Regions from separate parts of the Zoogloea sp. GW822-FHT05C07 genome, predicted to be linked through region 2. Evidence: predicted binding sites of a transcription regulator. Region 2 holds the regulator's gene; the other holds the start of a gene.
What was found. Region 2 encodes FliA, which starts transcription of late flagellar genes. Its sites were predicted from a motif close to CTAAAGTTNNNNNNNNNNNNGCCGNTA; they were not measured.
Positions count from the first base shown of each region.

Region 1: fliD (flagellar filament capping protein FliD) is a predicted target of FliA. The motif match lies at 4,063-4,089, and genes of this name have one in related genera.

Region 1 is NZ_CM179510.1:3,237,024-3,244,465, reverse strand. Features, by position in the region: gene AC3QL2_RS15140 (glycosyltransferase) at 1-2,366, shown strand, start outside; gene AC3QL2_RS15135 (flagellin N-terminal helical domain-containing protein) at 2,650-3,507, shown strand; gene AC3QL2_RS15130 (flagellar protein FlaG) at 3,585-3,965, shown strand; gene fliD (flagellar filament capping protein FliD) at 4,128-5,507, shown strand; gene fliS (flagellar export chaperone FliS) at 5,539-5,952, shown strand; gene AC3QL2_RS15115 (flagellar protein FliT) at 5,972-6,313, shown strand; gene fliK (flagellar hook-length control protein FliK) at 6,341-7,442, shown strand, end outside.
Region 2 is NZ_CM179510.1:1,249,603-1,257,044, forward strand. Features, by position in the region: gene AC3QL2_RS05905 (flagellar hook assembly protein FlgD) at 1-440, opposite strand, end outside; gene flgC (flagellar basal body rod protein FlgC) at 459-863, opposite strand; gene flgB (flagellar basal body rod protein FlgB) at 874-1,278, opposite strand; gene flgA (flagellar basal body P-ring formation chaperone FlgA) at 1,603-2,307, shown strand; gene flgM (flagellar biosynthesis anti-sigma factor FlgM) at 2,396-2,710, shown strand; gene AC3QL2_RS05930 (flagella synthesis protein FlgN) at 2,717-3,196, shown strand; gene motD (flagellar motor protein MotD) at 3,257-4,144, opposite strand; gene AC3QL2_RS05940 (flagellar motor protein) at 4,149-4,889, opposite strand; gene AC3QL2_RS05945 (RNA polymerase sigma factor FliA) at 4,910-5,683, opposite strand; gene AC3QL2_RS05950 (MinD/ParA family ATP-binding protein) at 5,798-6,583, opposite strand; gene flhF (flagellar biosynthesis GTPase FlhF) at 6,585-7,442, opposite strand, start outside.

The DNA of each region.
Region 1 (7,442 bases), 2.0 Mb from region 2:
CCGGCCTCAGCTTCGAGCCGCATGCACTCCAGGTCATCGCCGACTACATCAACGTCCGCCCGGACTGGCGGCTGATCTACTGCGACGAAGACACCCGCGAACCCGACGACAGCTTCACCCAGCCGCTGTTCAAGCCGGACTTCAACCTGGACCTGCTGCGCTCCCAGGCTTACTTTGGCTGCTTCGTCGTCGCCGAAAAGAGCGCCTTCCTCGAAGCTGGCCGCTATGGCACGCTCGCCGGCGCCGAGAACTACGACCTGAGCCTGCGCATCCTCGACCACGCGGGCGAAACGGCAATCGGCCACATCGACCAGCTCCTCGCCCACCTGCCCCGCAACTCCCGCCGCAGCATGGAGCCCGAGGCGGAAAAGAGCGCCGTGGTCGCCCACCTGGCCCGGAAGGGGCTCGACGCCAAGGTCCTAGATGGCGCGCTGCTCGGCACCCGCCGGGTCGAATACCACTGGCCGGAATGCCCCCTGGTCAGCATCGTGATCCCGACGCGCGACCGCGCGGAATACCTGCGCCCCCTGCTCGAAAGCCTGCAGGAACGCACCAACTATGACAACTACGAGATCATCGTCGTCGACAACGACAGCACCGACCCCGATACGCTGAACTATCTCACCACCCTGAAGACGGAACGGCAGCTGCCCAACGGCCAGGCCGTCACGGTCGTCGCCTGCCCCGGCGAGTTCAGCTGGTCCGCCAGCGCCAACACGGGCAGCCAGATCGCCCGCGGGGACTACGTGCTGTTTCTCGACAACGACATCCACGTCGTCCAGGACGACTGGTTGGATCGCCTGATGGGTATTGCCCAGCGCCCCGAAGTGGTGATCGTGGCCCCCCGCCTGACCTACCCCGAAACAGCACGTGTCCAGCAGGGCGGCTGGCTGCTCGGCATGAACGGCTCGATGGGAAATCCCTGGGACAACCAGCTCGAACTGACCGACCCCGGCTACATGGGCCGGGCCCTGTGCGACCAGAACCTCAGCACCGTCGGCGGCTCGGCCTTCGTGGTCCGGCGCAGCGTGCTCGTCGAGCTCGGCGGCTTCGACACCGAGCGCTTCCCGCTCGTCCACGGCACCCTCGACTTCTGCCTGCGCACCAGCGACCTCGGCCACAAGATCGTGTGGACGCCTTACTCGGTGCTGGTGCACTACAACAGCGTTTCCATCGTCGCACGCCAGCGCAAGCTCGAAGGCAAGCTCAAGGATCTGCTGAGTTCCCAGGAGGCCAACCACACCCTGCTGGAGCGCTGGATCGACCGACTCGCCTGCGACCCGGCCTACAACCGCAACCTGAGCCTGCTGGAGCCCTACAAGCCCGAACACGTAGCGCCGATCGACTGGGACCTGAACTTCCACGACCGCCCGCGGATCCTTGCGCTCCCGGTTCCAGGCGGCGCCGGCGAATACCGCCTGCGCGCCCCGCTGCGCACCATCGCCCTGGCCGGTCTCGCGCAGACCATGTTCTGCGAACACCCCAAGGCCTTCTCCATGCGCATCCTGTCGCCGGTCGAGATCGCCCGCGCCAGGCCCGATTCGCTGATCCTGCACCAACCCCTCGACGACAGCCAGAGCGACGCCATCGAAATCTACGCCCGCCACCTGCCCAAGGTCCGGCGCATCCTGACGATCGACGACCTGGTGACCGAACTCCCCAAAAAACACCCTATGTACAAATCCGGCTACAAGGACGGCAGACAGCGCCTTCGCAGGAATCTCGCGCTGATGGACCGGGTCGTAGCCAGCACCCAACCCCTCGCCGACCTCTGCGCGGACATGGCCGAAGACGTCCGGCTCATGCCGAACTGCCTCGAATGGTCGCTATGGGGCGACGTGGCGCCAGCCCGCCTGCCGCGCCGCAAGCCCCGTGTAGGCTGGGCCGGCGCACAGCAGCACCACGGCGACCTCGAACTCATCTACCCCGTCGTGGAAGCACTGGCCGAAGAAGTCGACTGGATCTTCATGGGCATGTGCCCGGAGGCACTCAAACCCTTCGTCCACGAATCCCACGGCTTCGAGCTGGACTTCCGCGAATACCCGAAGGCCCTGGCGCGCCTGGACCTCGATCTCGCCATCGCGCCGCTCGAAATCCATGCCTTCAACGAGGCCAAGAGCAATCTGCGGCTGCTCGAATACGGCACCATGGGCTGGCCGGTGATCTGCACCGACATCTACCCGTACCAGAACGCCCCCGTGACCCGCCTGCGCAACGATCCGGACCTGTGGATCCGCACGATCCGCGAACAGCTTGCCGAACCCGAGGCGCTACGGAACGCGGGCCTGGCCCTTCAGCGCTGGGTCCACGACGGCTTCATCCTCGAAAACCACACCACCAGTTGGTTCGCCGCCTACGGCCCCTGATCGGAGATGCAGCCTGAGAGCATAATGCTGCCCTGCATAAGGTCGGCGCGGTTTTCTGCATTTGCCCCTAAAGCTTTGCGATTCCGCGCCGCTATCAAAAGCCAAGTGGAAATCCGCGCAGAGATCAAACCTGCCGACAATCAGAAAAAAGTCAACATTTTTCTAAAGTCTTTTCGCCCCATCCCGTTAATGAACTCAACGGCGGTTGCCTTACACACACCGGGCAAGGCGAACCAAAGTTAAGCCTAATCGCTTATCTTGAACGGAATGAAGGAGAACCAAAATGGCTGCCACTATCAACACCAACTCGATGTCGCTGAACGCCCAGCGCAACCTGTCCAGCTCTCAGGCTGGCCTGGCCAAGGCTGTTCAGCGCCTGTCCTCCGGCCTGCGGATCAACAGCTCCGCGGATGACGCGGCGGGCCTGGCAATTGCCGACCGCATGAACGCTCAGGCCAAGGGCTTCGACGTTGCAATCCGCAACGCGAACGACGGCATCTCGATGGGGCAGACCGCCGACAGCGCCATGCAGGCCATCACCGACAACCTTCAGCGCATGCGCGAACTCGCCGTGCAGGCAGCCAACGGCACCTACACCAGCGGCGACCGGGCCAGCCTTGACGGTGAATTCCAGCAGTTGAACCAGGAAATTGCGCGTGTCGTGTCGGGCACCCAGTTCAACGGCCAGAACATTCTGAGCTTCACCGCCAGCTTCTCGTTCCAGGTTGGCGCAGGTACGGCCACGACCGATACGATCAGCGTCACGACCGCCGGTGCGCTGGCATCCGCATCCTTCGGCACGACCACCGCCGGCGCCATGAGCGGTGCGTCCATCTCCGGCGCCGGCAGTGCTGGCGTCTCCGCTGCCACGGCGGCAATTTCCGCCATCGACGCGGCACTGGACTCCCTGAATACCTCCCGCGCCACCTGGGGTGCCGTGCAGAACCGTTTCGCGTCGGTCGTGCAAACCCTGCAGGTTGCGTCGGAAAACTCAAAGTCGTCCCGCGGCCGTATCATGGACGCTGACTTCGCCCAGGAAACCGCCAACATGACCCGCGGTCAGATCCTGCAACAGGCAGGTACCGCCATGGTTGCCCAGGCCAACAGCATGCCCAACAACGTGCTGTCCCTCCTGCGCTAACCCCGCCTCTAAAGCTCGCCGCGGCAGGCGCCGCGCCTTAACAGGCGCGGCGCCGTCTGCGCAAATGGGAGATCATCATGAGCATTCATCCCGTCGGTTCGGGTGCCGCGTACTACAACGCAGCGTCGATACAACCCTCCCGCACGGAGGCGTCCCGTCAGGCCGATGCTACCGCCCCGAGCGTTGACTCCCAGGCAGTAAAAGGCGCTGACGAAACCGAAAAGACGTCGCTGACTCCGGATCAGCTCGCCCAGGCAGTCACGCAGATCCAGGACGTCATCAAGCAGACCGCCCAAAGCCTGCAGTTCTCGATCGACAAGGACACCGGCAAGACCGTCGTCAAGGTCGTCGACACCGACTCCAAGAAAGTCATCCGCCAGATCCCTTCCGAGGAAGTTCTGGCCATCGCCAAGGCGCTCGACAAGCTGCAGGGCCTGCTCGTCAAGCAGAAAGTCTGAGTCTTGCCACACCCAGCCCCCTGGATCTCATTCGATCCAAAACAGTCTTCATAAAGTGGCACGGTTTATGCTGATAGAGTGCAAGCACACCGACACGTTCAAGTTTCTGCCGTGTCGGTCGTAATCTAAGCCAGCAGGAACCAGGCATCACGGAGGCGCGTTATGGCAACCCTTTCATCAGCAGGTATTGGCTCGGGTCTGAATGTCGAGTCCATCATCACGGGCCTGATGTCGGTTGAAAAACAGCCACTTACGCTGCTTCAGACGCAACAGTCCAGTTATCAGTCCAAGATTTCGGCACTCGGCTCGCTGAAAAGCGCCCTGTCGACCTTCCAGTCTGCCGCCAAGGCCCTCACGCCCACCGTCGGCCAGAGCTCATCGGTAAGTTTTTCCGCCTACAAGGCAACTCTTGCCGATTCGACCATTGCCACTGCCACGACCACCAATACGGCCGTTGCCGGTACGTATTCGATCGATGTCACTTCACTGGCGACCAACCAGCAGCTGACGCTGGGCACGACTTATGCCGCGGGCGCCGCTGCGCTCGACTTCGGCACCGACTCATCCCGCACGCTGACGCTCACCAAGGGCGGCACGACCTCGACGATCACGCTCGACAGCAGCCAGAACACGCTCAGCGCCGTACGCGACGCCATCAACAATGCCAACGCGGGCGTCAGCGCCACGATCGTCACCGATACCACTGGCAAGCAGAACCTGATGTTCACCGCCACCAACGGCGGTACGGCCAACGCGGTCACCATCGGCGGAACCGCCACCTTCATCGACCCGGCCAATGCCAGCACGCCGATCGCCGCTGCCAGCGCCTTCACCGAGAAGGCCGCCAAGGACGCAGTCGTGAGCATTCAAGGGGTGTCGATCGCCACCACTGGCAATACGATCACCGACGCCATCGACGGCGTCACCCTGAACCTGACCAAGACCGGCAGCACGACATTGACGGTCGCGCGGGACAACACCGACCTGAAATCCAAGGTCGATACCTTCGTCTCGACATACAACGCCCTGAACTCTGCGATCAAGAGCCTGGGTGCCTACAATGCCAGCTCTCAGACGGCCGCCGTTCTCAACGGGGACTCGACCCTCCGCAGCGTCCAGGCGCAGGTTCGCTCCGCGCTCACCAGCGTACCCAGCAGCCTGGCGGACAATGCCAACCAGACACTGAGCAGCCTCGGCATTTCCTTCCAGTCCGACGGCAGCCTGAAATTCGACAGCACCAAATTCGACACGGCCGCCAGTTCGAACTTTTCGGCAACTGCCACAGCACTCGGTGCCTATGGCAGCGCACTGAACACGGTCACGACCAACCTGCTGAGTACCAGCGGCGTGATTGCCAGCCGGAACACCGGGCTCACAGCCAGTCTAAAGAGCATCGGTACCCAGATCGATGCGTTGAATCGCCGGCTGACGATCATCGAGAGCACCTACCGAGCCCAATTCACCGCGCTCGATACAACGATGAGTAGCATGAACACAACGAGCACATATCTGACACAACAGCTGTCGCTCATCAGCAAATAAGCCGTAAAGCTCAATCCAAACGGAGAACAAGATGTCGTTCGGCCTCGCCGCCCGTCGTGCCGCAGCCGCCTACAGCGAAGTTGGCTTCGAAACCGGGGTCTCCACCGCAGACCCGCACAAGCTGATCCTGATGCTGTTCGAAGGCGCCCTTCTGCAGATCGGAACTGCAACGGCCGCGCTCGAATCCAATAACATCCCGGCCAAGGGCAAAGCCATCTCCCACGCGATCGAGATCATCGGCAACGGCCTCAAGGTCAGCCTCGATTTTGAAGCGGGCGGAGATCTCGCCGAACGCCTTGGCGCGCTGTACGACTACATGATGCAACGACTTCTCTACGCCAACCTGCACAACAGCAAGCCGGCCCTCGACGAAGTCGCCAAACTGATTACGGAATTGAAAGGCGCCTGGGAAGAAATCGGCACCCCCGACCAGGCCAATCGCTAAGACCGCCGGAGATATCTGCATGAGTTCCCTTGCCCTGCTGGAACAAATGAGCAACTACTCGACCGAGATGGTCGATGCTGCCCGCGCCAACGACTGGGATCGCCTGTCCCGCCTCGAACGGCAGGTAGCGTCGTTGCGTGACCGTCTTGGCGTCGAGGAGGCCCTCGCATTTCCGGGCCGCCCGAAGCGCATGTCCGAGGACGAGCGCCAGAAGAAGGTGGCGCTCATTCGCCGCATCCTCAGCGACGACAAGGAAGTACGCGTCCACACCGAACCCTGGATGGACAACGTGCGCCAGCTTCTGTCGGGCGGCACGAAGGAACGGAATGTTCGCAAGGCTTACGGCGACGACAACAACTAAGCCTTCAGGCAGGCAGGGGATCGCACCATGATTCCGGGCGATCTCGCCTCCCGCCTGCGAATGCTCACGGAGGCCAGTTTTTTCTCCGGCGAGCCGACCGTCGCCCCGACAGCCCGCGTCCGGGCCGTTACATCGATCCTGCCCGACTTCACGCCGGGGCAGCGCATCACCGCCACGCTCCAGTCCGTGGCCCAGGACAACACCTACCACGCGCGCATCGACGGGCGCGATGTGGTCTTGTCGCTGCCGCAATCAGTGAAGGCCGGTGACACCCTCGAACTCATCGTAAGCAAGGTCACGCCTCAAGCCGTCATGGCAACGCTGGCGCAGCCAAGCGGCGAGGCGGCCACGACAAGCCAGGCCGCCCTCAGCCAGACCGGTAAGCTGATCAGCTTCCTGCTGACCGGGCAACCAGCCATACCCAGTGCCAGCCTGAACGGTGGCCAGCCTCTGCTGGCAGCCGCACCGCAAACGGCGGCCGCCACGGCTCAACTGGCCAGCCAGCTGGGCAGCGCGGTAACGGAAAGCGGCTTGTTCTACGAAGCCCACCAGGCCCGCTGGCTGTCCGGCCAGCTCGACACCGCCGCCCTGCGCCGGGAACCGCAGGGCAGCATGCCGGCCAGCCCCCAGCCAGGCAGCAGCCAGCCAACCGGCACCGCCAGCGCCCCCCCCCTGGAGATGCAGACCACACTCACGACCAAAGGAGCAATCCCCGGCGGCGCGGCGGAAAGCGCCAGCAGCCAGAACGCCCTGCTGGCGGGTGGAAAAGCCGACAATGCAGCAACAATTGCCGAGAAACTGTTGCCCATCGTGCATCAGCAACTGGACACGCTCGCCACCCATCAGGCTGTCTGGCAAGGGCAGATCTGGCCGGGGCAGACAATGGAATGGGAAATCGAAGACCCGTCCACGGATGAACGGAATGCCCGCGATGGCGACGAGGAACCGGAAGCCTACTGGAATTCGACGCTGCGCCTGACCCTGCCCAGCCTCGGCGGCATCGAAGCCCGGCTACACCTCACGCCAGCCGGTGTCGCCGTCCGCCTGCTCGCCGACGACAACAGCACCCGCGAGACGCTGCAGTCCGGCGAGGCACGCCTGGCCGATGCGCTGGCCGCCGCCAACGTGC
Region 2 (7,442 bases):
CCTAGTTCCATCTTGCGCACCTCGTTGCCGCTGGCGTCCTTGATCGTGACCGTCACCTTGTCCGCGGCACTGGCGACCTCGAAGCCACCGTAAGCCTTGCTGCTCGACAGGGTCAAGGCGCTGCCGGCGACCATCACGCCCTTGCCCACCAGCGCGGCGGCCTGCAGCGCGTCGCTGGACTGGGACTGGTCGAGCAGGGAAGTCAGCGTCGCGTTGAGCTTGTCGATGCCGTTCACGGTGCTGATCTGGGCCAGCTGCGACGTCATCTGCGCATTGTCGGTGGGGTTCAGCGGATCCTGGTTCTTGAGCTGCTCGGTGAGCAGCTTCAGGAAACGGGTCTGCGAATCATCGGTCTTGGCGGTGGTTGTCGTCGAGGACTTCTGCAGGGCAGCCAGGACATCCGCGGCGTTGGTCGAAGTGGTCGAATTGACGGTACTCATCATCGTGCTCCGTTACGCTTACTGGCCAATGGCCAGGGTTTTTTCCATCAGGGACTTGGCCGTCCCCATGACCTCGGCGTTGGTCTGGTAGGCCCGGGAAGCCGAAATCATGTTGGTCATTTCCTCGACCACGTTCACGTTCGGCAGCGCCACATAGCCTTCCCCATTGGCGGCTGGGCTCTTCGGGTCGTACACCATGCGCATCGGTGCGGCGCTTTCGACGATCTGCGTAACCTGCACGCCCTGGGCGCCCGGCCCGGCCATCGGCGTCGCCGCGAAGACCACCTGCTTGGCCTTGTAGGGCTGGCCGTTGCTGGAGGTGATGCTGTCGGCGTTGGCCAGGTTGCTGGCGGTGGTGTTGAGGCGCAGAGCCTGGGCGTTCAGCGCACTGCCGGCCACGTGGAAGACGTTGAGCATGCTCACGATACGCTCCTTATTGGCCCTGGATGGCTTGCTGCATGGAGCGCAGCAGGCCGTTGATGAAGGTGATGCTGGCCTGGTACTGGACCGAGTTCTCGGCAAACGCGCTGCGCTCCGCATCCATGCTCACCGTGTTGCCGTCGATGGCGCCCTGCTCTTCCGTCCGGTACTTGAGGCTGGCGTCCAGCACATTGCCGGCGCTGCCCGGCAGATGGCCGACCGAGGTCGTGGTAAGCGGCAGGCCGCTCGTCTTGCCACCCAGCGCGCCGTTCAGGGCTTCGCGGAAATCGACGTCACGGGCCTTGTAGTTGGGCGTGTCGGCATTGGCGATGTTGGAAGCGATCACCTGCTGGCGATACGCCCGCACGTTGAGCGCTGCCTGGTGAAAGCGCAACTCGTTGTCCAGTCGATCGGCCATTCGATTCACCCCTAAAGTTCGTTTCCATCGGTGCCGATATACAACTCGCCAAACAAGGCACCGCGGTTCTAGATCATTTCAATGCAGCTTCCGTGCCAAGCACTCTACGCCACGGGCACGCCTTCCGATGGCCCAAACAGGCGGTGAATCCCTCGTCAATTTGCGCGACAGGCACCGCAGCTCCAGCGGCAACGGCAAACTTTGCCGCCCATACCGGCAAGTGCCGCCCCTTGCGTCACGCCTGCCGGAAAAGATCTGCTGATTTTTTTCGCACTATCCTGCTGGACGTGGTCGAATAAGGACATCCGTCCAAACCTTCGCCCCATGAAGTCCGTCCTGCTCCGCCTCATGCCCGTACTGGCCCTGCTGGGCCTGTGCACACTGGCGCTCCCGGCCGTCGCCCGCCAGGACCCCGCCCCGGTACGCGCCGAAGTCTCACGCTTCCTCAACATCCAGAGCCGCAGCCTGCCCGGCGAGGTACATGTGCAGGTGGGCGACTTCGCCGCCGACAACGTCCTCCCGCCCTGCCTTCAACTGGAAGCCTTCATGCCTCCCGGCAGCCGCCCGTGGGGCCGCCTGACCGTCGGCGTGCGCTGCCTGGCACCGACCCCCTGGTCCGCTTACGTGCCCGCAGACGTCCGGGTCCGGGGCGTCTATCTGGTCACGGCGGCCCCCCTGCTGGCCGGGCAGATCGTCGGGCCCAGCGACCTGCGCCACGAAACCGGTGAGCTGAGCGCCCAGGCTCCGGATGTACTGACCGACCCGTCACAGGCCGTCGGCTACGCCGCGCGCATCTCCCTGGCCGCCGGCAAGCCGCTGGCCGCCAGCCACTTGCGCCTGCCGCCGGCCGTCGTCCAGGGCCAGCCGGTGAAGGTCATTTCCCGCGGCCCCGGCTTTCAGGTGGCCAACGACGGAACGGCGCTGAGCACGGCCCCCGACGGCCAGGGCGCGCAGGTCCGCCTGAGCACCGGCCAGGTCGTGCGCGGCATTGCCCGCAACGGCGGGTTCATCGAGATCATCACCCCGTAATGCACGGCCTCCATGACATTCAAACGGGTTAAAGTTTTGGCCCTGCGCGTCGTTGACCTGAACGACTTGTGGAAGAAAGGACAAGACCGTGAAGATTGAAAACTCAGTCAAAGCGACCGGTGGCCTGCCGTCCAGCGACGGACGAACCCGTGCAACCAAGGACAGCACCAGGACGCAATCGAGCAGCAGCGATACCGACAAGGTCGAGATCTCCTCCCTGTCGTCGCGCATGCAACAGATGGAAGAAACCATCGCCAGCACCCCCGTCGTGGACAGCGCCAAGGTCGATGAGATCAAGCAGGCCATGAGCCAGGGTCACTTCAAGGTGGATACCGGCAAGGTCGCGGACGGGCTGATCGAAAGCGTTCGCCAGATGCTGGCCACCCAGACCGGGCGCGCCTGATAGAGCATGGCAACCGTCGATCAGACCTTCATTCATCGCCTTGCCGTGCTCATCGGCGAGGAGCGCAGCGGCCTGCAGAGCTTCATCGCACTGCTGCAGCAGGAGGAGGCCTTGCTGATCGCCGGCAAGATCGACACCCTGACGACGCTTGCCGAGGAAAAGACCTCGCTTTACCGCACGCTGCAGCGCCTGTCCGACGACAGGACCGTGATGTTCTCGCGAGCCGGCGCCCGGGTCAGCAACGAGAACATCCGGCTCGCCCTCGGCAGCATGCCGGAAGCGCTCGCCAGCTGGGACGAGGTGATCACCCTCGCCACCGAGGCCAGGGAACGCAATCGCGTCAATGGACAACTGATCCGCGAGCGCCTGCAGAACAACCAGCAGGCCCTGAGCACGCTGCTTGCCGCCGCCGAACATCCACAGATCTATGGCCAGGACGGTCAGTCGCGCCCCACCGGAGGCGGCCGCCACCTGGGATCGGCCTGATCTCGGCCTCGGCGTTCCACTCAGCAGCTCACCCAGTCCGTTCAGCCGGTTCAGAGCCTCTCAGCGTTTATCCTGACCCGAAGCCGCCGGCGCTGCCGCATCCCCTGCCGGCGCCCGCGCGGACGGCAAGGCCGGCTCATTCGACGGCAGGATGGAATCGGCCACGCCTGAAGCTCTGACAGGCTTGTTCGGCTCCGGCTCGGCGACCCGCGATTCGATCAGGATCGTGACGCGGCGGTTGCGGGCACGCCCGTCCGGCGTGGCATTGTCGGCGACCGGCCGTTGATCGCCGTAGCCCGCCGCCGTCAGGCGTGCAGGCTTGACGCCGTTCTCGATGAACAGGCGCACCACGCTGGAGGCCCGTACAGCAGACAACTCCCAGTTGGACGGAAACATCGCGGTCGCAATCGGCGTCACGTCGGTATGCCCTTCGACGGTGATCGGAAACTCCGCTCCGGCCAGCACCTGGGCCACCGCACGCAACGCCCTGACGGCCTCCGGCCCGAGCTGGGCGTACCCCGGCGCAAAGAGCACGCTTGCGTTGATCTCGACGGTGATCCCGAACGCCCCTTCGGTGACCCGCACCTGACCATCGGCCACCAGCGGGGCCAGCACCTTGCGGATCTCCTCGGCCATGTTGCGCACCCGCTCGGCCTTCGAACGACGCGCCTCGTCGGTCTCGCCGGCCGCATTCGGTGGCGTTGCCGTGCTCGGGCGGATTGGCGGGATCGGATTTGACGCGATCCGTGGGTTGTCGCTGTTGGCGATGTTGCGAAAGGCGTTCACCACCGAATCGGACATGATCCGGTACTTGCCCTCGTTGAGCGACGACAGGGAATACATCACCACGAAGAAAGCGAACAGCAGGGTGATGAAGTCGGCGTAGGAGACCAGCCAGCGCTCATGGCTCTCGTGCTCGTCTTCCCGCTTTCCACGCCGCCGCGCCATGCCCTTAGCCCACGTACCCGCTCAGACGGCGTTCGATAATGCGGGGATTGTCGCCATTTGCGATCCCGACAAGTCCGTCGAGCAGCATCTCCCGCATGGAGACCAGCGTGCCGATGACGGCCATGAGCTTCTTCGAGACCGGCAGGAAGATCAGGTTGGCCGAGCCCACGCCATAGATCGTCGCCACGAAGGCGACGGCGATCCCAGAACCGAGGCGCGACGGATCGGACAGATTCTCCATCACGTGGATCAGGCCCATCACCGCCCCCAGGATGCCGATCGTCGGCGCGTAGCCACCGGCCGCCTCCCAGATCTTCGCGCCCTGCCTCATCTGCGCCTCCCAGGTGTCGATATCCACCTCCAGCACATCCCGCAGGCGCTCCGGCTCGACCCCATCGACCAGCAATTGCAGGCCCTTCTGAATGAAGGGGTCCTCCAGCGCCGGAATCTGCGCCTCCAGGGACAGCAGGCCTTCCTTGCGAGCCACGTGGCTCCAGTCGACGATCTGCGCGATCAACTCGGCGTGGTTGAGCGCCGGCGGGACGAAGACCCAGCGGACCATTCGGACCCCGGTGCGGAAGACCTGCAAAGAACTCTGCAGCATGACCGCGCCAAGGGTGCCGCCGATGACGATCATGAAGGCCGTGGGCTGGATCAATGAACCTACATGCCCGCCCTCCAGCACCTGGCCGATGAGAATTGCCGCCAGGGCAAGGGTGATCCCGATAAGACTGATGCTGTCCATGCGCGCCCTCTGGCCGTGGTTCAGGATGCTGCCGGACGCCGGCCGCGGCCACGGCCTTCACCCTTGGCCTTCGCCATGCCCTGCGCCGCCCCGGAGATGCGCGCGCGCAGCCGCGCGATAGCCTGGCTGTGCAACTGGCACACCCGCGATTCGGATACGCCGAGAACTTCGCCGATCTCGCGCAGGTTCATGTCCTGCTCATAGTAGAGCCCCATCACGGTCTGCTCGCGCTCCGGCAGATCGTCAATGGCCTTCACCAGCACGTCCCGCATGTTGCCCTCGAGCAGCAGGGTCAGGGGATCATTCCCCTCCAGCGTGATGTGGCGCTCCAGATAGTCGTCCTCCCCGTCACCGGAGAAATCCTCGAAATACACCAGCTGGTAGCCGCGGGCTTCCTGCAGCATGTGCTGGTACTCGGCGAGGGGCAGCCCGAGGGAGTCGGCCAGTTCCGTTTCCGTGGGCGGCCGGCCGTTCTGCTGCTCGAGCTGGTGCACGGCGGCCTCGATGCGCCGCATGTCCCGCCGCAGGCTGCGCGGCAGCCAGTCGTTCTCGCGCAAGCCATCGAGCATGGCACCGCGCACGCGCTGCACCGCATAGGTTTCGAATTGCGCCCCCAGGCCTTCCTCATAGCGGTTGATCGCGTCGAGCAGGCCCAGCATGCCGTTCTGGATGATGTCCTCCACCTGAACGCTGGCCGGCAACTTGGCCATCAGGTGATAGGCAATGCGTTTGACCAGCGGTGCGTACTGGACAACGAGTTGCTCTTTATCGAGGGTGCCGGAGGCGGTGTACATCTGTCATCAGCTTTCTGATCTGGGTTTCCGGGGCCGTCCGCATGTTACGAGACCCCCACCGGCAACGCTACGCTTCTCAATGCCCTGTGCGACACAATCCACGAACGGGTCGATTCAACCGGCCATTCCGGCCTGGGTCGACCAGGCACGCAGGCGCCGGATGAAGGCGCCGGCACCGTCGGCAGGATGGCGCGCGCCGAGCGGCGTCGTCATTGCCTCGGCCAGCGGGTCGCGCTCCACCTCACCGCGCCACACCAGCGGCAGGCCGACATGGCGGTTACTGAAATCCTGCAGGCTGGCAAACAGGGCGGTTGCATCGGCCCGGTCGCGGGCCCCGCTGACGGCAATCTCCAGCGACCCCGCGCCGGCGGCGGCCAGCCCCTTGATCCATTGGCAGGCCCCCCGCGCGCCGACGCCGCTCGCCTCCACCACCAGCAGGCGGCGCCCCGCCGCGCGGGCGAAGGGCGTCAGGCGACGGGCATCACCGACCGTGTGGATTGCCAGCAGGTCGGCCCGGCGCTGCAGCTCGGTGATGCCGGCCTCCAGCCGCGCATGGTGGCTGGCGCCGAGGAGCGGAACCGCCTGCACGGTGGCCGCGGCCGGCACGATCCACAGGCCGTCGGTCACCTCACGCATCGTTTCGGTCACATCGTGCTGTCCCTGCAGGGCGCCGAGCAGATCGCCGCCTTCCGGAAAGCCGAAGGCGGCCAGCAGGGAGCCACGCTCGGGCGCGTGTTCGTCGATCGCCACCACGCGCCGCGCGCCATCGGTCAGCGCCAGCAAGGCCTGCACGGCCAGGTCACGGGGTGAGCGGCCCGAGGTGAACAAGGCCACCACGGCTGAAGGCGTACGGCGGAACAGGCGGCGCAGGCCGGCAGCCTGATCGGAAGCATGCAGCATCTTAGAGGCCTCCCCTCAGGCTGGCTCCGCGGCCCTTGGCGCTGGTCGCCAGCATCAGGCCGGCCTCCAGCGGATCGAGGCGGAACGGCGAGCTGGCCGGCAGCTCGCGGAGCGCCTGGCCGAGAAGCTTGTCGCGGTTCGGCAGGTGCAGGTCTTCCGGCACCCGCTGGCCGTTGGCGACGTAAAAGACTTCCACCTGGCGGCGGATCGCCACGTCGAGCACCGGCGCCAGGGACATGGCCTCATCCATCTTGGTGAGGATCACGCCGGCCAGATCGTCACCGGCATAGGCATTGACCACGTCGTCGAGGGTGTCGCCACGGCTGGTCGCATTGAGCAGCAGCAGGCGCGACACCTTGCCCGCGCCGGTCAGCATCGCGGCCTGCTCGGCCACCATCTTGTCGCGCTGGCTCATGCCCATCGTGTCGATCAGCACCATGTGCTTGTCGCGCAGGCCGGCCAGGGTCTCGCGCAGATCGGTCGCGTCGCGGACCACGAAGACCGGCACGCCGAGGATACGGCCGTAGATGCGTAGCTGTTCGTGGGCGCCGATCCGGTAGCCGTCGGTGGTGATCAGGGCCAGTTTGTCGGCGCCATGGCGCACGACGCAGCGGGCGGCCAGCTTGGCCGTGGTGGTGGTCTTGCCGACGCCGGTGGGGCCGACCAGCGCATACACGCCCCCCCGGTCGATGATGTCCACGTCGCTGGCCATGGAGCGGAAACGCTGGTCGAGGGAGGCCTGCAGCAGGCGGTGCGCCTCTTCCGGCGCCTCATCCTCCGGCACTTCCTCGGCCAGCTCGCGGGCCAGCATGGCCGAGAACCCAGCTTCCAGCAGATCCCCGATCAGACGCGTACGGCC